3 regions of the Pelomonas parva genome follow, and region 3 is predicted to be linked to each of the others. Evidence: predicted binding sites of a transcription regulator. Region 3 holds the regulator's gene; each other region holds the start of a gene.
What was found. The regulator HrcA, encoded in region 3, represses chaperone genes, less so after heat shock. The targets are predictions, from matches to a motif close to TTAGCACTCNNNNNNNNNGAGTGCTAA.
Positions count from the first base shown of each region.

Region 1: a site for HrcA is predicted at 2,611-2,637, ahead of rpoH (RNA polymerase sigma factor RpoH). Genes of this name have one in related genera too.
Region 2: a site for HrcA is predicted at 1,995-2,021, ahead of groES (co-chaperone GroES). Genes of this name have one in related genera too.

Region 1 is NZ_JBIGHV010000002.1:299,628-307,307, forward strand. Features, by position in the region: gene ACG00Y_RS04915 (response regulator transcription factor) at 1-309, shown strand, start outside; gene ACG00Y_RS04920 (sensor histidine kinase) at 315-1,595, shown strand; gene rpoH (RNA polymerase sigma factor RpoH) at 1,644-2,561, opposite strand; gene ACG00Y_RS04930 (chemotaxis protein CheW) at 2,706-3,203, opposite strand; gene ACG00Y_RS04935 (PAS domain S-box protein) at 3,240-6,419, opposite strand; gene ACG00Y_RS04940 (ABC transporter permease) at 6,493-7,680, opposite strand, start outside.
Region 2 is NZ_JBIGHV010000008.1:293,670-301,349, reverse strand. Features, by position in the region: gene groL (chaperonin GroEL) at 1-1,554, opposite strand, end outside; gene groES (co-chaperone GroES) at 1,609-1,899, opposite strand; gene mraZ (division/cell wall cluster transcriptional repressor MraZ) at 2,317-2,748, shown strand; gene rsmH (16S rRNA (cytosine(1402)-N(4))-methyltransferase RsmH) at 2,760-3,713, shown strand; gene ftsL (cell division protein FtsL) at 3,718-3,981, shown strand; gene ACG00Y_RS21530 (peptidoglycan D,D-transpeptidase FtsI family protein) at 3,978-5,762, shown strand; gene ACG00Y_RS21525 (UDP-N-acetylmuramoyl-L-alanyl-D-glutamate--2,6-diaminopimelate ligase) at 5,762-7,228, shown strand; gene ACG00Y_RS21520 (UDP-N-acetylmuramoyl-tripeptide--D-alanyl-D-alanine ligase) at 7,225-7,680, shown strand, end outside.
Region 3 is NZ_JBIGHV010000004.1:184,173-191,852, forward strand. Features, by position in the region: gene ACG00Y_RS11510 (PAS domain S-box protein) at 1-685, opposite strand, end outside; gene ACG00Y_RS11515 (YdeI/OmpD-associated family protein) at 802-1,401, opposite strand; gene ACG00Y_RS11520 (ThuA domain-containing protein) at 1,405-2,514, opposite strand; gene ACG00Y_RS11525 (PDDEXK nuclease domain-containing protein) at 2,511-3,662, opposite strand; gene hrcA (heat-inducible transcriptional repressor HrcA) at 4,021-5,028, opposite strand; gene ACG00Y_RS11535 (NAD kinase) at 5,096-5,962, shown strand; gene recN (DNA repair protein RecN) at 5,962-7,659, shown strand; gene rapZ (RNase adapter RapZ) at 7,656-7,680, shown strand, end outside.

The sequences.
Region 1 (7,680 bases), on a different contig from region 3:
CGTGCCGGGGCGAGCGGCTCGATGCTGGCCCTGGGTGCCGTGCAGATCGACCTGGCGGCCAGGAGCGCCAGCGTCGACGCGCGCCGGGTGGACCTGACGGCGCGCGAGTGGGCGCTGCTGGAGGCGCTGGTCCAGCGCCGGGGCCGCGTTGTCGACAAGCGGGCGCTGGAACTCATCGTGCTCGGCAATGACGCAGAGGTGTCCAGCAATGCGCTGGAAGTGCACGTCTCCAGCCTGCGGCGCAAGCTGGGCCGAGGCCTCATCGAGACCCAGCGCGGTCTGGGCTATCGACTGGGGGACGAGCCGTGACGGCGATGACAGGCAGCCTGCCCTCCATCCGCGGCCGTCTGTCGCGGCTGGTGGCCGTGCTGGCCTTGCTGTGGGCGGTGCTGGCCACGGCCCTGGTCTGGTGGGCCGTGCGCAGCGAGGTGCTCGAACTGCTGGACGAAACCCTGCAGGACTCGGCCGACGTGCTGGCGGAGGTGCTGGCCGCCGGGCCCTTGCCCGCCAGCGGCGCCACGCGCGTCGTCGCGGCGTCCGGGTCGACGAGCCACTTCGCCTGGCAGCTCGTCGACAGCCGGGGCCATGTGCTCGCCCGTTCGAAGCTCGCACCCGAGCAGGCGTTTCATGGCCAGGTGCGACACGGCATCGCATCGACCGGGGAAGGCTGGCACAGCTACGGCCGCCCTCTGGGCGAGGCCACGCTCTACGTCGCCCAGACGATGGCCGAGCGCCGCGAAACCATGGCGGCGGTGGGCATGGCCAGCGCCGGCGCCGCCCTGTTCGTCGGGCTGCTGTGCCTGTGGGTGCTGCGCGCGCGGCTGGGCCGGGAGCTGCTGCCGCTGCAGGCGTTCTCGTCCGCCGTGCGCCAGCACGACCCGATGCAGCCCGGCAGCGAGCTGCCTCCGGTCACGCGCGCCGAACTGGCGCCCATGCACGACGCGATCAGCGACCTGGGCCGACGGCTGTCGCGCCGCCTGGCCAATGAGCGCGCCTTCACGGCTCACGCGGCGCACGCACTGCGCACGCCGCTGGCCGGCATGGATGCGCAGCTCGCCGTCGCGTTGCGCGAAGCACCCCCGGCCCTGCAGCCGCGCCTGCTGCGCACTCGACAGGCTGCAGGCCGGCTGGCGCGCGTCGTCACGGCGCTACTGACGCTCTTCCGCAGTGGCGTCGACCTGCAGCGCGAGCCGGTAGACGTCGGCGCCATGCTGGCGCGGTTGCCGATGGAGGGGCTGGTCATCGAGGCACCGGCCGGCACGGCGGTGGCCGCTGACGCCGACCTGCTGGCGGCAGCGCTCATCAACCTGGTCGACAACGCGCTGCGCCATGGCGCCCGGACGCTGAGGGTGGAAGTCGTCGGAAATGTCGTCCGTCTGCTGGACGACGGCAGCGGCGCGCCGCCGCAGCGCATTGCGGAACTTCAGCAGGCACTTGGCAGCCAGCAGTACGAAGGGCCGGCCGGCCTGGGCTTGGGCCTGATGCTGGCCGACATCGTCGCGCGGGCTCATGGCGGCGGCGTCCGCCTGCTGCCGGCGCCCGTCGGGTTTGGCGTCGAGCTGGATCTGGGCGGGCTTCCTCCCACCACGTCCTGAAACGACAAAGGCCCCGAAGGGCCTTTGCTCTGGCTGCCGGAGGAGCGCTCAGGCGGTTTCCGTCAGCGCCTTCTTCATCTTCTTCATCGCCGCCACCTCGATCTGGCGGATGCGCTCGGCCGACACGCCGTACTCGGCCGCCAGCTCGTGCAGCGTCATGCCGCCGGACGCGTCGTCGTTCACCTTCAGCCAGCGCTCTTCGACGATGCGCCGGCTGCGGGCGTCCAGCACGTCCAGCGCACGCTGGATGCCGTCGCCGGCCAAGTCGTCGCGCGAGCGGGCCTCGATGACGCGGGTGGGCTCCTGGCTGTCGTCGGCCAGGTAGGCGATGGGCGCAAAGCTCTCGCCCTCGTCGTCGGTGAGCGGCTCCAGCGCCACGTCGCCGCCGGACATGCGCGTCTCCATCTCCAGCACTTCCTCGCGCTTGACGTTCAGCGTGCTGGCCACGTGGGCCACCTCGGCATCGGTCAGCGTGTTGCGGTGCGTGGCCGCATCGGGATTGCCGGCCTTCAACTGGTGCTTCATCGAGCGCAGGTTGAAGAACAGCTTGCGCTGGGCCTTGGTCGTCGCGACCTTGACCATGCGCCAGTTCTTCAGGATGTACTCGTGGATCTCGGCTTTGATCCAGTGCATGGCGTAGCTGACCAGGCGCACGCCCTGGTCCGGGTCGAAGCGCTTGACGGCCTTCATCAGGCCGACGTTGCCTTCCTGGATCAGGTCGCCCTGCGGCAGACCGTAGCCCACGTACTGGCGCGAGATGGACACCACCAGGCGCAGGTGCGACAACACCATGCGGCCGGCGGCCTCCACGTCGCCCTTGTCACGCAGGCTGCGCGCGGCGGAGATTTCTTCCTCGGCCGTCAGCAGCGGCAGACGGTTGACGGCGGAGATGTAGGCGTCCAGGTTGCCCAGCGAGGGCACCAGGGCCCAGGGGCTGCGAACGGCAATGGCGGCTGAAGCGGACATCGTCTTGATCCTTGCTGAACTGCTGCTTGAATGCAGCGTTGAAGCAATATTAGCACTCCGGCTGGAGGAGTGCTAAGGATGGCGAGGCTCAGTCTGGAACGCAGTATTCACCTGCGTGGAACAGTGGGCATCCACTAACTTGAATCAGTCCACCAGGCCGAGGTCGGGGCTCTGGATCATGGCCTCGATGTCCAGCAGGATCAGCATGCGCTCGCCCAGCTTGCCCAGGCCGGTGATGAAGCGGGCATCCAGCGCCGCAGCCACTTCGGGGGGCGGCTTGATCTCGTCGGCGCTGAGTTCCAGCACGTCGGACACCGAGTCGACGACGATGCCGACGATGCGCCCGGCCACGTTCAGCACGATGACGACGGTGAAGGCGTTGTACTCGCCGGCCTGACCCAGGCGCAGGCGCAGGTCCAGGATGGGGACGATGACGCCGCGCAGGTTGACAACACCCTTGACGAAGGTCGGTGCGTTGGCGACGCGGGTGGGCGCCTCATAGGAGCGGATTTCCTGCACGCGCAGGATGTCCAGGCCGTATTCCTCCTCGGCGATGCGGAAGGTCAGGAACTGTTTGCCGGCGGCGCGGGCCGTTGATTGGGCTGCCTGGGCGCCGGTGGTGGGAACGAGGTCGGTGCTCATCGGTGCTGCGCAGAGGGGTGGGTGGTGCTCAAGCGCTCATTTTGCCCCGTCGGGAGCGGGCGTCAGTGCCAACAATTCGTCGACCAGCGCCAGCAGCTCGCGCACGTCCAGCGGCTTGGTCAGGTAGTGGTTGGCGCCGGCGGCCTGGGCCAGCGCGATCTGCTCGGGCTGGGCGTTGGCCGACACGACGATGACCGGCGGCGGCTGGCCGCCCATCGCGCGCAGGCCGGTCAGCACGCCCAGGCCGTCGCCGTCGGGCAGTTGCCAGTCCAGCAGTACCAGCGCCGGTGGCCGCTCTTGCAAGGCCTTGAGGCCTTCCGCCACCGTCGTCGCCACCTCCAGCTCCAGCCCCGGCCGCTGCTCCAGGATGCCGCGCATGACCTCGGCATTCAGCGGGTTGTCTTCGACGTAGAGCAGGCGGTGATGCGGGCCTGGCTGGGCGGCGGCCGGTTCGCCGCCGCCGTCCGTGACGGCCACCGCAGGGGTGGTGCGCGCCGCTGGCAGGCGCAGCACGAAGCAGGCGCCGGGGCCCTGCACGCCTTCGGCACGCAGGCTGCCGCCCATCATCTCGGCCAGGCGCTGGCTGATGACGAGGCCGATGCCGGTCCCCGGCAGGCCGCTGCGCTCGCGGCCGAGGCGGTTGAACGGCTGGAAGAGCGCGGCGCGCTGCTCGTCGGTCAGCCCCAGGCCGGTGTCGCGCACGGTGACCTCGATCCAGCCGGGCGCGGGTGCGCCGGCCTCGATGGCGATGCGGCCGCCGGCGCGGTTGTACTTGACGGCGTTGCTGAGCAGGTTGGTGAGGATCTGCGTGACGCGCGTCGGGTCGCCGGTCAGGCGCAGTGCGGTCGGGTCCAGGCGCTGGCTGATGGCCAGGCCGCGCTCGGCCGCGTTGTGCTGCACCAGCGCCAGCGCTCGGGCCAGCAGCGGCGGCAGGTCCAGCGCGGCGAGGTCAAGGCGCAGCGAGCCGGCCTCGATGCGCGACAGGTCCAGCGTGTCGTTGATCATCTCCAGCAGATGCCAGCCGGCCTGCGCGATCTGCTCGGCGCGGGCACGCTGGCCGGGGGCGAGCGGCTCGCTGGCGTCCATCTGCATGAGCTGGGTGAAGCCGAGGATGGCGTTCATCGGCGTGCGCAGCTCATGGCTCATGCGCGACAGGAACTCGTTCTTGGCCTGGTTGGCGCCCTCGGCGGCCTCGCGGGCGCGGTCCAGTTCCTCCATGCGCAACTGGTCCGTGATGTCCTCGACGACGCCGACGAAGCGGTGCGGCCGGCCGTCGCTGCCGCGCAGCAGGCTGACGAGCACGCGCGCATGCACGACGACGCCGTCCGGTCGCACATAGCGCTTCAGGCGCCGGTAGAACGGGATCTCGCCGCGCATCAGCCGGCGGCCCTGGTGGATGTCCTCGCTGCGGTCCTCCATGTGGGTGATGTCGATGGAGCGCAGCCCGAGCAGCGCGTCGGCGGTGTAGCCCACCAGGCTGCAGAAACGCGCATTGACCTCCTGGAAGCTGCCGTTCAGGTCGGTGAAGGCAATGCCGATCGGTGCCGTCTCGAAGATGCTGCGAAAGCGCTGCTCGGTCTGGCGCAAGGCCTGTTCGCCCTCGGCACGGCTGGCGATCTCGCGCTCCAGCGCCCGGGTGCGTTCGCCGACGAGGGCCTCGACATGCTGGGTGCGGCCCGACATCAGCAGCAGCAGCGCGCCCACCATCGCCGTGGCCAGCAGGCCCACGAGGGCGAAGGCCCAGCTGCGGCCCGGCGCCTGCGCCATGCCCGGCAGGTCGTACATACGCACCTCCCACTGCCGGCCGCCGAAGGTCAGCGGCATTTTCACCAGCGGCAGGGTGGCGTCTTCGCCGCGTTGCACGGCCTCGCAGCCGACCCGCCCGGCCAGGCGCACGAAGGCCGCGCCCGGCTCCAGATCCACCAGGCAGGCACCCAGGTGCTCGGGCCATTGCGCGGCCAGGCGCGATAGCAGCAGGTCGGGGCGCAGCGTCGCGAAGACGGCGCCGTCCGGCCCGCCATCGGCCGCGCCGCCCTGGCTGCGGTACAGCGGCTGGTAGACGACGACGCCGACGGCGCCTTCCTTGTCCTGAGACAGCTGGATGCCCGCCGACGCCGCCGCCCGGCGCAGCGAAGTGGCCTTCTCCAGCGCCGCCCGCGCGCCCGGGATGCTGCGCACGTTGACGCCCAGCGCCGCAGCATTGCGCGACAGCGGCTCGACGAAGCGGATGACCATCATGTCCTCGTCGGGCGGCGTGGTGATGTCGCCCGCGCGGCTGCGGTCGCGGGCGCGGAAGCCGCCGGGCAAGTCGTCGGCAGCGGCCTGCGCGTTCAAGCGCTCAATGTCGGCACGCGCCGTGCGCTGTATCAGCCCCAGGGCCAGCAACGGGCTGTCCTCGCCCAGGAAGCCGCGCGTCGCGAGCGCGAACTCCTCGCGCGTCGGGTGCGGCTTGACCTTGGCCAGGCTGTGCACGCCTTCCAGGATCAACAACGGCTCACGCAGCCGCCCGGCCAGGGACTGGCCGGCACCGGTGGCCTCGCGCGTGAAGTCGGCTCGGTTGCGCTGGCGGTCCCATTCCATCGTCGCGGCCACGCCCAGGCCCACCAGCAGCGTTGTCAGCAGCATCGGCAGACCGACGCTGAAGCGGCGCGTTGCCCAGGCCGAGCGCGGCTGGCCGATGAGGGCCAGCGTGATCGGTGTGGCGATGAGCACGCCCATCAGGTCGCCCGTCCACCAGACCATCCACACCTGGCCCATCTGCGCCGCAGCGATGGCGTCGCTGGCGCGCAGCACCAGTGTTGCGCAGCTCGGGCTGACGACGGAGGCGAGCGTGGCCGCCACCAGGTAGCCGCCAACCTCGCGCGGCGCCGCCAGCACCAGGGGCCGACCGCAGCAGCGCCGCATCAGCAGCGTGCCGGCCGCCGCCTGCGCCGCCGCGCCGCAGGCGATGCCCAGCGCCGTCCACAGCGGCTGGGCGGTGAGGTCACCCAGCATCGTCGCCTGGATGACGAACGAGCCCAGCGCCACGGCCGGCAGGTAGCGCAGGCCCCAGACCAGCAGCACCGCCAGCCCCCAGCCCGCCGCCGGGTAGATGGGCGACACCTCATAGGGCGGCAACACCATCAGCAGGCCGAGCCGGCCGAGCAGGTAGTAGACGAGCGTGACACCTGCCGACAGCGCCAGGTAGCGGCGGATGTCGCGGGCGGTAAACCTCACTGGTGCACCCTTCGCGCTACGCGCTGTCCCGCCAAGCGGGAGCGAGCTCGCTTGGGGCGGCCCGGCGCCGCGCTCATTCCGCCTGGGCCTCGCGCAGCGTCTGCATGACCGGCCGCTGCAGCACGCCGCGCAGGCTCCACCAGCCGGCGCTCCAGGCCAGCAGCGCGCCGCAGGCGGCACTGATCAGCGGCACCCAAGGCTTCATCTGCCAGTCGAACTCGAACACGAAGCGCGCCAGCAGCCCGGCCAGCACGATGGCCACCGCGCCGGCCAGGAAGCCGGCCAGCGCGCCGACACCCAGCAGCTCGGCGCGCTGCACCTGGGCCAGCAGCGACGACGGTGCGCCCAGCGCCCGCATCAGCCCGAACTCGCGCGCCCGCGCCTCGCGCGTGCTGCCCACGGCGGCCAGCAGCACGACCAGGCCGGTCGCCAGCGTGAAGCCGAACAGGAACTGCACCGCCTGGATGACCTGGTCCAGCACGCCCTGCACCTGGTTGAGCTGGGCCGAGACGTCGATGACCGTCAGATTGGGAAACTGCCTGGCCAGCTCGCGGTCGAGCTTGATGCCCGCCGGCATGCGGTAGGCGGCGATCTGCGTGGCCGGCAGGTCGGGCAGCTCCGCCTTCTCGAACAGCACGAAGAAGTTGACCCGCATCGACGACCAGTCCACCTTGCGCAGGCTGGTGATGCGGCCCTGCACCGGCTGGCCGGCGATGTCGAAGCCCAGCTGGTCGCCGAGCTTGACGCCCAGCGTCTTGGCCAGGCCGTCCTCCACGCTCAAGCCTATCTCGCCCGCCGGTGCGGCGCCCCAGCCGCCACCGACCAGCTGGTTGTGTGCGGGCAGCTCGCCCGTGTGGCTGAGGTTGAACTCGCGCTCGGCCAGGCGCTGGGCGCGGTCTTCGGTGAAGCGCTTGGCCTGCACGGCCTCGCCGTTGATCGTCGTCAGGCGGCCGCGGATCATCGGGTACCAGTCGTAGTCCTTCACGCCGGCGTCGTCCAGCGTCTTGCGGAAGGCCTCGGCCTGGTCGGGCTGGATGTTGATGACGAAGCGGTCCGGCGCCGCCGCCGGCGTCGCCGCGCGCCAGCTGTCGATCAGGTCGGTGCGCAGCAGCACCAGCAGCGCCAGTGCCAGCAGGCCCACGGCCAGCGACGACACCTGCATGACTGCAAACCCCGGCCGCGCCGCCACCTGGCGCGTGGCCAGCAGCAGCCAGCGCGGCACGCGCGCGCCGCTCACGTTGACCGGCACGATGCGGCGCAG
Region 2 (7,680 bases), on a different contig from region 3:
TTCGGTCGTCAGCATCAGCGACGCGACGGAAGCGGCGTTCTGCAGGGCAGTGCGCGTCACCTTGGTCGGGTCCAGGATGCCCATTTCGATCATGTCGCCATAGGTGTCGTTGGCGGCGTTGAAGCCGTAGTTGCCCGAACCGGCCAGCACGGCGTTGACGACGACGGAGGCTTCGCCACCGGCGTTGTAGACGATCTCGCGCAGCGGCGCTTCGATGGCGCGCAGGACCAGCTTGATGCCGGCGTCTTGATCAGCGTTGTCGCCCTTGATGGCGCCAGCAGCTTGCTTGGCGCGCAGCAGCGCGACGCCACCACCGGCCACGATGCCTTCTTCAACGGCTGCGCGCGTGGCGTGCAGTGCGTCTTCGACGCGGGCCTTCTTTTCCTTCATCTCGACTTCGGTGGCGGCACCGACCTTGATGACGGCAACACCGCCGGCCAGCTTGGCCACGCGTTCTTGCAGCTTCTCGCGGTCGTAGTCGCTGGTGGCTTCCTCGATCTGGATGCGCACTTGCTTGACGCGGGCTTCGATGTCAGCGGCAGCGCCGGCGCCGTCGATGATGGTGGTGTTTTCCTTGCCCACTTCGACGCGCTTGGCCTGGCCCAGGTCGGCCAGCGTGACCTTCTCAAGCGTCAGGCCGACTTCTTCGGCGATGACCTTGCCGCCCGTCAGGATGGCGATGTCTTCCAGCATGGCCTTGCGGCGGTCACCGAAGCCAGGCGCCTTGACGGCGACGACCTTCAGGATGCCGCGGATGGTGTTGACCACCAGCGTCGCCAGCGCTTCGCCTTCGACTTCTTCGGCAATGATCAGCAGCGGGCGGCCGGCCTTGGCCACTTGCTCCAGCGTGGGCAGCAGGTCGCGGATGTTCGAGATCTTCTTGTCGAACAGCAGGACGAAGGGGTTGTCCAGCAGCGCGGCTTGCTTCTCGGGGTTGTTGATGAAGTAGGGCGACAGGTAGCCGCGGTCGAACTGCATGCCTTCGACGACGTCCAGCTCGCTGTCCAGGCTCTTGCCGTCTTCGACGGTGATGACGCCTTCCTTGCCGACCTTGTCCATCGCTTCGGCAATGATGCGGCCCACTTCCACGTCGCTGTTGGCCGAGATCGTGCCGACTTGAGCGATTTCCTTGGAGGTGGTGGTGGCCTTGGAGGCCTTCTTCAGCTCGGCGACCAGGGCGGTGACCGCCTTGTCGATGCCGCGCTTCAGGTCCATCGGGTTCATGCCGGCGGCCACGTACTTCATGCCTTCGCGGACGATGGCTTGCGCCAGCACCGTGGCGGTGGTGGTGCCGTCACCGGCGTTGTCGCTGGTCTTGGAAGCGACTTCCTTGACCATCTGCGCGCCCATGTTCTGGAGCTTGTCCTTCAGCTCGATTTCCTTGGCCACGGACACACCGTCCTTGGTCACGGTGGGGGCGCCGAAGGAGCGCTCGAGCACGACATTGCGGCCCTTGGGGCCAAGGGTCACCTTGACCGCGTTGGCCAGGATGTTCACGCCTTCGACCATGCGGGCACGGGCCTCGCCGCCAAAGATCACGTCTTTTGCTGCCATTTGATTCTCCGAATTCTTAAAGTGGGGTCAGAGTCGATTTATCGACGCGACGGATTAGCGCTGAACGACGGCGAAGAGGTCTTCCTCGCGCATGACCAGCAGTTCCTCGCCGTCGACCTTGACGGTCTGGCCGGAGTACTTGCCGAACAGGACGCGGTCGCCGACGGCGACGTTCAGGGCGATGAAGTCGCCCTTGTCATTGCGCTTGCCCGGGCCGACGGCCAGGACTTCGCCCTGATCGGGCTTCTCGGCGGCGTTGTCGGGGATGACGATGCCGGAGGCGGTCTTGGTTTCTTGTTCCAGGCGGCGAACGATCACGCGATCGTGCAGGGGGCGCAGCTTCATGGGGTCTCCTTCAGAGAGTTTCGAACCGCAGCGGCCGCGGGCTCATCGAGCTGCGGCGCGCCGAGAAAACGGGGCCGATTGCTCGACCCGATTCGTTAGCACTCATATGTGGCGAGTGCTAGCAGCTCAGCATTATAGGGACGCAATGTGGCGATTCAAGAGGCTTGGGCTGATCGGAAAGCGAGCGGCCCAGACACCACCAGAAACACAACAGATTCCACGCAGAAGCTAAAGCGTCACTTCGCAATATCTGAGCAAGTGCTTATTTATGAACGGTTTTTTCTGCGAAGCTGGATATTTAAACAGTCCATGCTAAGTGCTTGATTTCATTGAAAAAAACCGTGCCGAACCTTGACCCTGTTCATCCGAGGGCTTAAAGTGGGGAGAAGTGTCCTTTCGTGGTGAAAAGTGTCGGAAATCGTCTTTCAGGGGGCCTCCAACTTGGCGTTAGACGCCAAGGGGCGCCTGGGCGTGCCTACTCGACACCGTGAGGTGCTGCAGCTGCTCTGCCAGGGGCGGCTGACCGTCACCAAGCATCCGGATGGCTGCCTGATGCTGTTCCCGCGCCCGACATGGGAGACCTTTCGCGACAAGGTCGCTGCGCTGCCGATGTCGGCCGCCGGCTGGAAGCGCGTCTTCCTGGGCAATGCGATGGATGTCGAGATCGACTCGGCGGCGCGCGTGTTGATCTCGCCCGAGCTGCGCAAGAGTGCCGGCCTCAAGAACGACGTGATGCTGATCGGCATGGGCAGCCACTTCGAGCTGTGGGACACCGAAGCCCATGCCGCCCACGAGGCCGAGGTGATGTCGGGGCCGCTGCCGGACGCGCTCAAGGACTTCAGCTTCTGATGGCCGCTGACGTGACAGAACCCGCCGAGTTCCGCCACACGACCGTGCTGCTGGACGAGGCGGTAGACGGCGTGCTGGCGCGGCCGGACGGTGTCTACGTGGATGGCACCTTCGGTCGCGGCGGGCACTCGCGTGCGCTGCTGGCCAGGCTGGCGCCCGAGGGCCGCCTGATCGGCATCGACCGCGACCCCGAGGCCATCGCCGCCGCAGCGGCCATCACAGACCCGCGCTTCTCCATCGTCCACGCCGGCTTTGCCGACATGGTGGAGGAGCTGGCGGACATCGGTGTGCATCAGGTGGATGGTGTGCTGCTGGACCTGGGTGTGTCCAGCCCGCAGATCGACAACCCGGAGCGCGGCTTCAGCTTTCGCTTCGTCGGGCCGCTGGACATGCGCATGGACACGACGCGTGGCCAGAGCGCGGCGGATTTCCTCGCGCGGGCCGACGAGCGCGAGATTGCACGGGTGATCAAGGACTATGGCGAAGAACGGTTTGCTGGCCAGATTGCAAAGGCGGTTGTTGCTCGCCGAGAAGCCGGTACGCCGCTCACGCGCACCGACGAGCTGCGCGAACTCGTGGCTCGCACGGTCAAGACCCGCGAGCCCGGCCAGGACCCGGCCACGCGCACCTTTCAAGCTCTTCGGATTCATGTCAATGGAGAGCTGGAGCAGCTTGATCAAGGACTGAAGTCCGCGCTGCGGCTGCTGGCGCCGGGCGGGCGGTTGAGCATCATCAGCTTCCACTCGCTGGAGGACCGGCGCGTCAAGCAGTTCATCGCCGCCCACAGCAAGGCCGAGTTCGACCGCCGCGCGCCGTTTGCACCGCCGCCGGAACTGGCGCTGGTGGCACTGGGCCGCGTGAAGCCGAGCGAGACCGAGGTGCGGGCCAACCCACGTTCGCGCTCCGCCGTGCTGCGCGTTGCCGAGCGCACGGACGCGCCGCTGGCATCCGCAAAGGGCGGCTGAAGCCGTGGCCAAGCTCAACCTCGTCCTCATCCTCGCGGTGCTGGCCAGCGGCCTGGCGCTGGTGCACAACGCCTACGAGTCGCGCCGCCTGTTCGCCGAGCGCGAGCGCACCAAGGCCGAGGGCCAGCGCCTGGCGGCGGACGCCGAGCGGCTGAAGGCCGAGCGCCATGCGCAGGCGACCAACCTGCGCGTCGAGCAGGTGGCACGTGAGCGCCTGGGCATGCGTTTGATCTCGCCGGCCGTCGTCGCCTCTGGGGTGGCGCCATGAGCCGGCAGAACAAGTCCGGCGCACGCGCCCTCGGCTCGGGCCGTGGCGTCAGTTACTCCACCAGCCCGCTGCTGGCGTCCAAGACGCCGCCGTGGCGCTCGCGCTTTCTCGTTGCCCTCGTCGGCCTGGCCTTTGCCGGTCTGCTGGGTCGCGCCGTGTACGTGCAGGTGCTGCACAGCGAGTTCTTCCAGAAGCAGGGCGAGGCGCGCTACGCGCACACGCTGGAGCTGCCCGCCAGCCGTGGCCGCATCAACGACCGCGCCGGCCAGACGCTGGCCGCCAGCGTGGCCGTGCCGTCGATCTGGGCCATCCCGAAGGAAGTCGATGCCGATGCCGACAAGCGCCGCGCGCTGGCCCAGGCGCTGGGCCTGTCCAACAAGGAGCTGGCCGCCAAGCTCAACCCCGAGGCGCGCTTCGTCTGGCTCAAGCGCCTGGCCGACGACGAGACGGCCGCCAAGGTCAAGGCCATCGGCCTGAAGGGCATCTTCCAGGACCGCGAGTACCGCCGCAAGTACCCGGAAGGCGAGGCGGCAGCGCATGTCGTGGGCTTCACCAACGTGAACGACCGCGGCCAGGAGGGCATCGAGCTGGCCTTCCAGAAGGAGCTGCAGGGCCGCGACGGCTCGCGCTCCGTCGTGCGCGACCGCCTGGGCCGCGTCGTCGAAGATTTCGGCGACATCGTGCCCGCCGCCAACGGCCGTGACATCGACCTGTCCGTCGACTCCAAGGTGCAGTTCTTCGCCTACCAGCGCATCCGCGACGCGGTGGCGGCCAACAAGGCCAAGGCCGGCTCGGTCGTCGTGCTGGACGTGCAGACCGGCGAGGTGCTGGCGCTGGCGAACTTCCCGAGCTACGACCCGGGCAACCGTCAGAACCTGTCCGGCGAGCAACTGCGCAACCGCGCGCTGACCGACGTCTTCGAGCCCGGCTCGACGATGAAGCCCTTCATCGCCGGCCTGGCGCTGGAGACCGGCCGCGTGAAGCCGGAATCGCTGGTCGACACCGGCAACGGCCGCTACCCCTTCCACGGCGCCGTCATCACTGACACCAAGCCGCACGGCCTCATCACCGTGCGCGAGGTCATCCAGATGTCCAGCAACATCGGCACGACCAAGCTGGCCATGCAGATGCCGGCGCGCGAGATGCACGAGCTGTTCACCGGCATCGGCCTGGGCCAGCGGCCGCAGATCAGCTTCCCCGGTGCGGTGGCCGGCAAGCTGCGGCCCTACAAGACCTGGCGCCCCATCGAGCAGGCGACGATGAGCTATGGCTACGGCCTGTCGGCGTCGCTGTTCCAGCTGGCGCGGGCCTACACGGTGTTCGCGCGCGACGGCGAGATCATCCCGGTCAGCATGCTGCGCCAGCCGCATGACCACCCCGTCGCCGGCATCCGCGTGTTCTCGCCCAGCGTGGCGACCGAGGTTCGCCACATGCTGCAGGCCGCCGCCGGCCCCGGTGGCACGGCGCCCGATGCGCAGGTGCCGGGCTACAGCGTCGGCGGCAAGAGCGGCACGGCGCACAAGCAGGAGGGTCGCGGCTACGTCAACAAGTACCGCTCCTGGTTCGTCGGCCTGGCGCCCATCAACAACCCGCGCATCGTCGTGGCCGTCATGGTGGACGAGCCGACCGCCGGCGTCTATTACGGCGGCAAGGTGGCCGGCCCGGTGTTCAGCCAGGTCACCGCTCAGACCCTGCGTTTGCTCGGCGTCGCGCCGGACCTGGACGTGAAGAGCCAGATCGTCGCGAATCAAAAAGCCACGGCCGTGGAAGAGAGCTTCTGATGCTGACCCGCCTCAAGTCCCCCGACGCCGCCGCCCGCTGGCTCGCCGAATGGTGCACCGGCACGCTGCGCACCGACAGCCGCCAGGTGCAGCCCGGCGACGCCTTCATCGCCTGGCCGGGCTATGCCCGCGACGGCCGCGAATACGTGGCTGCGGCGTTGGCGGCAGGCGCGGCGACCTGTCTGGTGGAAGACGGCGATGTCGAACGCTTCGGCTTTGTCGATGCGCGCGTTGCGTCGCTGCCCGGCCTGAAGGCGCGCACCGGCGAGATCGCCGCGGCCTTCTTCGGCAAGCCCACCGACACGTTGGACGTCATCGCCGTCACCGGCACCAACGGCAAGACCTCTTCGGCCTGGTGGATCGCGCAGGCCTCGGCGGCATTGGGCAAGCGCTGCGGCGTCGTCGGCACGCTGGGCATCGGCGAGCCGCCCAAGCTGGACTACAACGGCCTGACAACACCTGACCCCGTGCTGCTGCAGGCCGCGTTTGCGCGCATGCACAGGGAAGACTTCGCCGCCTGCGCCATCGAGGCGAGCAGCATCGGCATCGTCGAAGGCCGCCTGGCCGGCAGCGCCATCCGAGTGGCCGTGTTCACCAACTTCACGCAGGACCACCTCGACTACCACGGCGACATGAACGCCTACTGGGTGGCCAAGCGGGCTCTGTTCGGCTTCCCCGGCCTGCGCGCGGTGGTTGTCAATCTGGACGATGCCAAGGGCGACAGCCTGGCCAAGGAGCTGGCGTCGCTGGATGTCTGGACCACCGGCGTCGAGCGGCTGGATGCGCGGCTCACCGCCCGCGACCTGCACTACACCGGCGAGGGCCTGGCCTTCACGCTGCACGAGGGCAGCGAGGCCGTCGCCCTGCAGACCAGCCTCATCGGCGACTACAACGCGGCCAACCTGCTCGGCGTGGCCGGCGCGCTGCGTGCCCAGGGTCATGCGCTGGCCGACGTGGCCGCCGCGCTGGCCCGCGTGACGCCGGTGCCCGGCCGCATGCAGCGCGTCGGCAATGGCCGCGAGCTGCCGCAGGTGGTCATCGACTACGCCCATACGCCGGACGCGCTGGAGAAGGCGCTGTCGGCGCTGCAAGGGCTGGCCAAGGCACGCGGCGGCGAACTGGTCTGCGTGTTCGGCTGTGGTGGCGACCGCGACCGGGGCAAGCGCCCGCAGATGGGCAGCATCGCCGCGCGGCTGGCGGCCCATGTCGTCGTCACGACGGACAACCCGCGCACCGAGGTGCCGGCGCAGATCCTGGCCGACATCACTGCCGGCGCGCCGGCGGCCATCGTCATCGAGGCGCGCGAGGAAGCCATCCGCGCCGCGATCACGCAGGCCGGCGCCCGCGACATCGTGCTGGTCGCCGGCAAGGGCCATGAGGACTACCAGGAGGTGAACGGCGTGCGCCGGCCCTTCTCCGACGTGGCCGAGGCGCGCGCGGCGCTGCTTGAGAGGGCGGGGCTGTGAGCTTCTTCTTGACGCTCGCTGAAGCGCAGGCGCTGCTGCCGGGATCGACCTTGGTCGGCGACGGTGCGACCGGCTTCGCCCGCGTGCACAGCGACACGCGCACGCTGCGCGACGGTGACTTGTTCGTCGCGCTGCGCGGCGAGCGCTTCGATGCGAACGACTTCCTCGCGCAAGCCAAGGCCTCGGGCGCGGTTGCCGCGCTGGCCGAACGCGGCCTGGCGGAAGCTGGTCTGCCGGGCCTGCTCGTGCCCGACGCCAAAGCGGCGCTGGGCCAGCTCGCCGCGGCCTGGCGCCGCCAGCAGCTGCTGCCCGTCATCGCCGTCACCGGTTCAAACGGCAAGACGACGACGACGCAGATGATCGCCAGCATCCTGCGCGCCTGGGTCGCTGATGCGGCGCTGGCCACCGAAGGCAACTACAACAACGACATCGGCGTGCCGCTGACGCTGCTG
Region 3 (7,680 bases):
GCGAGACATCGCGCGCCGCCAGCGCGTCGGCCATCATGTTGAAGCGCCGGGCCAGTTGGCCGATCTCGTCGTCGCCGCCCTCGACGGCGGAAGGCCGCAGGTCGCCGCGCGCAATGGCGTCGGTCATGCCTTCCAGCCGCCGCAGCGGGCGCAGCAGCTTGGCCACCACCAGCATGCCCTGGGCGATGAGCAGGCAGGCCAGCACCGCGACGGCCACGACCGTGGTCTGCCGGAAGCGCCGCGCCGCGTCGTTGCTCGCCAGGCGCTTTTCACGGGCCGCCTGGAAGATGGCTTCGGCCAGGCTGCGGGTCTCGGTCAGCAAGGCCTTCACCGGCGGCTCCGGGCTGTCGGCCGCCAGTTGGCCGAGGCCTGTGTGCAGCCGGTCCAGCGTGGCCAGCCACTGTGCCCGCTGCGCCGGGTCGCCCACAGCGGCCTGCTGCAACAGCGCCTTCAGGTCACGCTGCCGATCACGCCAGTTGCCCGCATCCTGCTCGCTGCGTGAGCGCGCGTAGGCCTGCGTCAGGCTCAATAGCGACGACATTTCCCGCGCCGCCGCCAGCGCCCGTTGCTGGCCGGCCTCGGCATCCTCGGAGGAAGAGGCACCGCGCCAGAGCATGAAGGCCAGCGCCAAGGTGACGGCAGCCCCCAGGACCGCAGACAGCGTGAGCAGCGTGCGGACCTTCATCGCGCGGGCGCGCCCGCCTGACAGGCGCCGGTTGTTGGGGTGGCATTCATGGCGGCGACAGCCGTTGAACGGGGATGCGACAAGTATGCGAGATCACACCGACGACGGCCACCAAGCTAACGCCCGCTCTGCGGGTAGATCGTCTCGCCGCGCTTGAGCATGTCGACGAAGGCCGCGATCCGGCGCTGGCGGCCGGCCTCGGTCTTCAGGCTGTGCACGCGGAACGCCAGCGCGAAGCGGTTCTGCTCGCTGAGCTTGCCGAGCATGGCGCGGGCCGCGGGCTCGGCGTCAATGGCGGCCTGCAAGTCGTCCGGGATCTTCAGGTTGCGGCCGCTGCCGTAGGCGCGGTCCCAGCGGCCATCGGCCTTCGCCGCGTCGACCTCGCGCAGGCCGTGGGGCGTCATGCGGCCCGAATCGATCAGCCGCTGCACATTGGCCACATTGATCTGGCTCCACACGCTGCGGCTGCGGCGCGGCGTGTAGCGCTGCAGAAAGCTGGTCTCGTCCAGCCCCTTGCGCACGGCGTCAATCCAGCCCCAGCACAGCACCACATCGACGGCCTGCTTGGGCGTGATCGATGCCAGGCCCGAGCCGACCTTGTGGACCTTGATCCAGACCTCGTCGGCCTGGTCGTGGTGCGCGGCGAGCCAGTCGTGGAAGCTCTGCTCGTCGCGGAACTCGTGGACCTTCGCGGGGTCGACGGTGATCGAAACCATGCGCTAGCGCCCGGCCGGGCAGCTTGTGCCGCCCTTGCCCGCAGCCCATTCGGTCGCCTGCTCCAGCAGCCGCAGGTGGCGCGCGTCGGCGTAGGCCTCGGGCCGGTGGCCGATCGCCGAATAGAACGACCGCCCGCGACCGATGCAGCGCGTCCAGGCGATCGGGTGGTCGCCCATGGCCAGGTCGCCCGGCGCATAGCTCTTCTCGTCGAGCGTCGCCAGGACATGCGCGCCGCCGGTGCGCGGGTTGTTCTTGAAGGAGTACCACTCGTCGCTCATCGCCCAGCCGCTCCCGAGACCGGCGGTGATGGGGCTGGCCGTGTCTTCCACGACGACCTGCGCCTGCTGGAACTGCGGGTTCATCGGATGCCCCTTGAACCGCGCGCCGATCAGCGTGTCGACATACCAGTCCCAGAACACCTCCGGGTCGCCACCCGAGCCATGGAAGCCGACAAAGCCGCCGCCCTCCTCCACATGGGCGCGCAAGGCCGCTCGCTGCGACAGGGTCAGCACATCGCCGCTGACGTTGTTCCAGATCACGGCGTCGAACTGGCGCAGGAAGGCCGGCGTCATCGCCCCGCCCTTGTCCGTGAACGTCAGCGACCAGCCGCGCCTGGCGGCGATGGCCTTCAACGCGTCGCGCGCCGCCTGGATGGCGGGGCCATGCAGGAAGCCGTTGACCTTCTCGAACACCAGCAGCTTCGGCGACCCCGCCTCAACGGCGGCCTGCGGCACGTCGTTGTCGTAGCGGGCACAGCGCGCGGCCTGGTCGGCGTCCGACACGGGGACGTCGCGCAGTTCGGCATCGAGCGCGTCCAGTGCCGGAAAGCCGGGCCTGCCCGCCAGCGAGCGCAGCGTGATGATCGTCGCGAAGCTGGGCATGGCCGTGCGGGTGAACATCGCCGGCAAGGACCGCGCCTGGGGCCAGGTCTTGTGCAGCGCCGCGGTCGCCTGCGGGGACAGCAGCACGTCAATGAGCGGGCTGTCGACCGAGTAGGGCGCGGTGCGCAGCGGGCAGTCGGTGACGGCGCCGGCATGTGACGTGGCGGCGGCACAGCTCAGCAGAAGTGCGGCAACGCTGCCACGCCAGGATCTCGCGATTGCCTTGATCATTGCCCAGCCTCCACATCACCCCCGCCGACACGCCGCGCATCCAGCTCCCGCCTCGTCCTGTCCAACTCGTCCGCCAGCAGCTTCTCATCGGGCAGCACGGTTTGATACTCCGCCGCCAGCACCGTGTTGGGCAGGCCTTCCAGCGCGTAACGCGCCTCGGCCGCGCCCTTCTCGGCGCACAGGATCAGGCCAACCGGCGGGTTCTCGCCGGGCTTCATCCAATGCTCGCGGGCGTAGTTCAGGTAAAGGTGCATCTGGCCGGCGTCGGCATAGCTGAACCTGCCCACCTTCAGGTCGATGACCACGAGGCACTTGAGCCGGCGGTGGAAGAACAGCAGATCGACGCGAAACCAGTTGTCGTCGATGCGCAGGCGGCGCTGCCGGCCCACGTAGGCGAAGTCGTCGCCCAGTTCCAGCAGGAAGTCGGCCAAGTGCTGGATCAACGCAGCTTCCAGGTCAGACTCGGAGTACTCGTCCTTGAGGTTGAGGAACTCCAGGACGAAGGGGTCCTTCAGCGCTTGTTCGGGCGTGACGGCATCGCTGATCTCGGCTGCTTCGGCCTTTTGCAGCATGGCGGCCTTGTTGCGCGACAAGGCAAGGCGCTCGTAGAACTGGCTGCTGACCTGGCGGTCAAGCTGTCGCACGCTCCAGCCACAGCGCAAGGCTTCGGTTTCATAGAAGGCGAGCGCTGCGTCGGATTTGACCGAGAGCAGGCGTACATAGGCCGACCATGGCAGCGGGAAGGCCTGGGACAGTGCAGGCAGGTCAGGTGATTCTCCAGACATCGTCTGGAGAATCTGCCGGCCAGAAGATTTTGCAGACACCGTCTGCAAAATCTGGTCGGCAGGCCATGCCAAATAGAAGCTGCGCATCTGAGCCAGGTTGCGCCAACCAAAGCCGCGCCCGAACTGCCGGGTCAGGTCGGCGCCCAGGCGCTTGATCAGGTCTTCGCCGTAAGTGGCTCGCCCCCGCCCGCCCTGCTCGAACTCGACGATGCGCCGCCCGATCTCCCAGTAACTGGCCGTCATCAGCGCATTGACGCTGCGCGCCGCAGCATGGCGGGCCGCCTCCAGCAGCACGACGATGTCGCCGTGGATGCCGGTGTAGCCCGGCCCGGCATCGGCGCCGCCGGGAATGAGTTCGCTCATGGCTGCACCTCGGCGCGCTTCCAGGCTGTTGTCAAGTGGTAGGCCGTGCAGGACTTGAACCTGCGACCAAAGGATTCCGGTTTGTGCCCATTTCTGGACTCCCTGGACTATGCCTTCGCCATGGGCCGTGAGGCCGGTAGGCGGGCGCCGTCTAGTCTCTACACCTTCTCCTCGCGGAGCTTGGCTCGGCGTTGCCTTGTGCCTTACGGCCGTCAGGGTTCGCCGAATTTGACGCCATTCACTCGGGCGCTTTCGCGGCCCGGTGCACAACTTTCGCTATGAGTCCTCTGCTCTAACCAACTGAGCTAACGGCCCACTGAACAACAACTTCCAGTCTGGAAGAAGGGCCGGATTCTAGTCACCGCTGGCTGAGCGCCTGCCCCACCATCCGCGATGTGATGTCGACGATCTGGATCATGCGGTCGTAGGCCATGCGCGTGGGGCCGATGACGCCCAGCGTGCCCACAACCTGGCCGTCCACCTCGTAGGGCGCAGACACGATGGACAACTCCTCGTAGGGCACGACCTGGCTCTCGCCGCCGATGTAGATGCGCACGCCCTCGGCGCGGCTGGAGGTGTCGAGCAGGCGCATCAGCTGGGTCTTCTGCTCGAACAGGTCGAACAGGCGGCGCAGGCTCCCCATGTCATGGCTGAAGTCCTGCACGGTCAGCAGGTTGCGCTCGCCGGAGACGACGACTTGCTCGTCCGGCTGCTCCATGGCCTCGGTGCCCACCTTGACGGCCGCACTCATCAGCTGGGCAATCTCGCCACGCAGTTCGTCGACTTCGCTGCGCAGGCGTTCACGCACACCCTCCAGCGTCAACCCGGCATAGCCGTTGTTCAGGCGGTTGCTGGCCTCGGCGAGTTCGCCCTGGGTCAGGTCTTGCGCGGTGAAGATGACCCGGTTCTGCACGTCACCGTCGGGCGAGACGAGGATGACCAGCACGCGCCGCTCGCCCAGGCGCAGGAACTCGATGTGGTGGAAGACGCTGGGCTTCTTGGGCGACGTGACGACGCCGACAAAGCTCGACAGGTTGGACAGCATCTGCGCCGCGCTGGCGATGACGCGCTGCGGCTGGTCGGGCTGCAGCCGCGTCGTCTCCACGCCGATGAGGCCGGGCTGGGCCGTCAGCATCGTGTCGACGAACAGGCGGTAGCCGCGCGGCGTCGGCACCCGGCCGGCGCTGGTGTGCGGGCTGGCGATGAGGCCCAGCTCCTCCAGGTCGGCCATCACGTTGCGGATGGTGGCCGGGCTCAGCTCCAGGCCGGAAGCCTTGGACAGCGTGCGCGAACCCACGGGCTGACCGTCCGCGATATAGCGTTCGACCAGGGTTTTCAGCAGGGATTTGGAGCGCTCGTCGAGCATCTCTGCATTCTATGGACACGCCCTTTCCTTCATGGAGAGGCGATACCCCTGTGGTGTAATTTGCCGCATGGCCGAGCGCTTCAGACATGTCGCCATCGTGGGCAAGCATCAAGCGCCGGGCATCAGGCCGGTGCTGGAGGAAATTGCCCAATTTTTGTGCATCCACGGCATCGACGTTTCGCTGGAAGCGGAGACCGCGCTCAACACCGGCATGACGGGCTATGACGCCCTCTCCCACGACGAACTCGGCAAGGCCTGCGACCTGGCCGTCGTCGTCGGCGGCGACGGCACGATGTTGGGCTTTGCCCGTGAGATGGCGCGTTACGGCGTGCCGCTGCTGGGCATCAACCAGGGGCGCCTGGGCTTCATCACCGACATCCCCATCGAACGCTGGCGCGAGTCGCTGGCGCCCGTGCTGGCCGGCGACTACGAGGTGGAATCGCGCGCGATGCTGGAAGGCGCCGTGCTGCGTGACGGCGAGTCCATCTTCTCGGGCCTGGCACTCAATGACGTGGTCGTCAGCCGCGGCGGCACGGCGGGCATGGTGGAGTTGAAGGTCTCGGTGGGCGAGCAGTTCGTCGCCAACATGCGCGCCGATGGCCTCATCGTCGCCTCGCCCACCGGCTCCACGGCCTATGCGCTGTCGGCCGGCGGGCCGCTCATGCACCCCAGCATCGCCGGCTGGCTGCTGGTGCCGATCGCGCCGCACACGCTGTCCAACCGGCCCATCGTGCTGCCGGACCTGGGCGAGGTCAGCCTGGAGATCGTCGCCGGCCGCGACGCGTCGGTGAACTTCGACATGCAGAGCCTGGCCAGCCTGCTGCACGGCGACCGCATCACCGTGCGGCGCAGCCAGCATCAAGTCCGCTTCCTGCATCCCGAGGGCTGGAGCTACTACGCGACGCTGCGTCGCAAACTTCGTTGGTATCTCTGATGCTTCGCCATCTGTCCCTCAAAGACTTCGTCATCGTGCCCACGCTCGAACTCGACTTCGAGCCCGGCTTCGCCGTGCTGACCGGCGAGACCGGCGCGGGTAAGTCCATCCTCATCGACGCGTTGCAGTTGGCCCTAGGCGGCCGGGCCGACGCCGGCGTCGTGCGCGAGGGCGCGGCCAAGGCCGAGATCACCGCCGAGTTCGATACGCCCGCGCATCTGCGCGCCTGGTTGGACGAGGCGGGCTTCGACGCCGCCGACGACGCGCTGCTGCTGAGGCGCGTCATCGACGCCGCCGGCAAGAGCCGCGCGTGGATCAACGGCGGCGCGGCCACCGCCACGCAGCTGCGCGAGCTGGCCGACCACCTGCTCGACATCCACGGCCAGCATGCCTGGCAGGGCCTGACCCGCCCAGCCGCCGTGCGCGAGCTGCTGGACGGCTTCGCCGGCCTGGACACCGCGCCGCTGGCCCGCGCCTACGCCACCTGGAAGCAGGCGCTGGAGGCGCTGCAGGCGGCCCAGGGTCGGCAGGCAGACGCACTGCGGGAACGCGAGCGCCTGGCCTGGCAGATCGGCGAGCTGGACGGCCTGGCGCCCGCCGAAGGCGAGTGGGACGAGCTGAACGCCGAGCATGCGCGGCTGTCGCATGGCCAGTCGCTGATCGACGCGGCGCGCTCGGCGCTGGATGCGCTGGACGACGCCGAGCCCAGCGCCCAGTCGCTGGCCGGCGGCGCGCTGGACCAGCTGGAGCGCGTGCTCGACCACGACCCTCGCCTGTTGCCCGCCGTGCAGGCGCTGCGCGACGTGCAGGCCCAGCTGGCCGATGCCAGCCACACGCTGGCCGGCTATCTGCACAAGGCAGACCTCGACCCCGCCCGCCTGGCGGAGCTGGACGAGCGCGTCTCGGCCTGGATGTCGCTGGCGCGCCGCTACCGCCGCCAGCCGCAGGAGCTGCCGGCGCTGCTGGCGCAATGGCGCGCCGAGCTCGCCGCACTGGACGCCGCCAGCGACCCGGCGCTGCTCGAAGCATCTCTCACCGCCGCCCGCCAGGCCTTCGACGCCCAGGCCCGCGCCGCCACCCGCACGCGGCAGGATGCGGCGCCCCGGCTGGCCGCCGCCGTCACGGCCGCGATGCAGCAGCTCGGCATGGCCGGCGGGCTGTTCGACATCGCGCTGCAGCCGACCGACGGGCCGCAGAGCTACGGCCTGGAGGCCGCTGAATTCCTCGTCGCCGGCCATGCCGGCAGCACGCCGCGGCCACTGGCCAAGGTGGCCTCGGGCGGCGAGCTGTCGCGCATCGCGCTGGCCATCTCCGTGACGGCCAGCCAGGCCGCCAGCAGCGATGCGCCGGGCACGCTGATCTTCGACGAGATCGACGTCGGCATCGGCGGCGCCGTGGCCGAGACCGTGGGCCGGCTCATGAAGCAGCTGGGGCGCGACCGCCAGGTGCTGGCCGTCACCCACCTGCCGCAGGTGGCTGCCTGCGCTGACCGTCATCTCGTCGTCGCCAAGAGCCTGCAGCAGGGCGCCACGGCCAGCCGCGTCACGCCGGTGGCCGGCGAGGCGCGCGTCGCGGAGATCGCGCGCATGTTGGGTGGTGAGCGGCTGTCGTCCACCAGCCTCGCCCACGCCGAGGAGATGCTGGCCGCCTCCACGGTGACAACCCAGGCGACCAAGCCGAGGAAGGCCAGGCCATGAGCGACAACACCCCCGAGACCG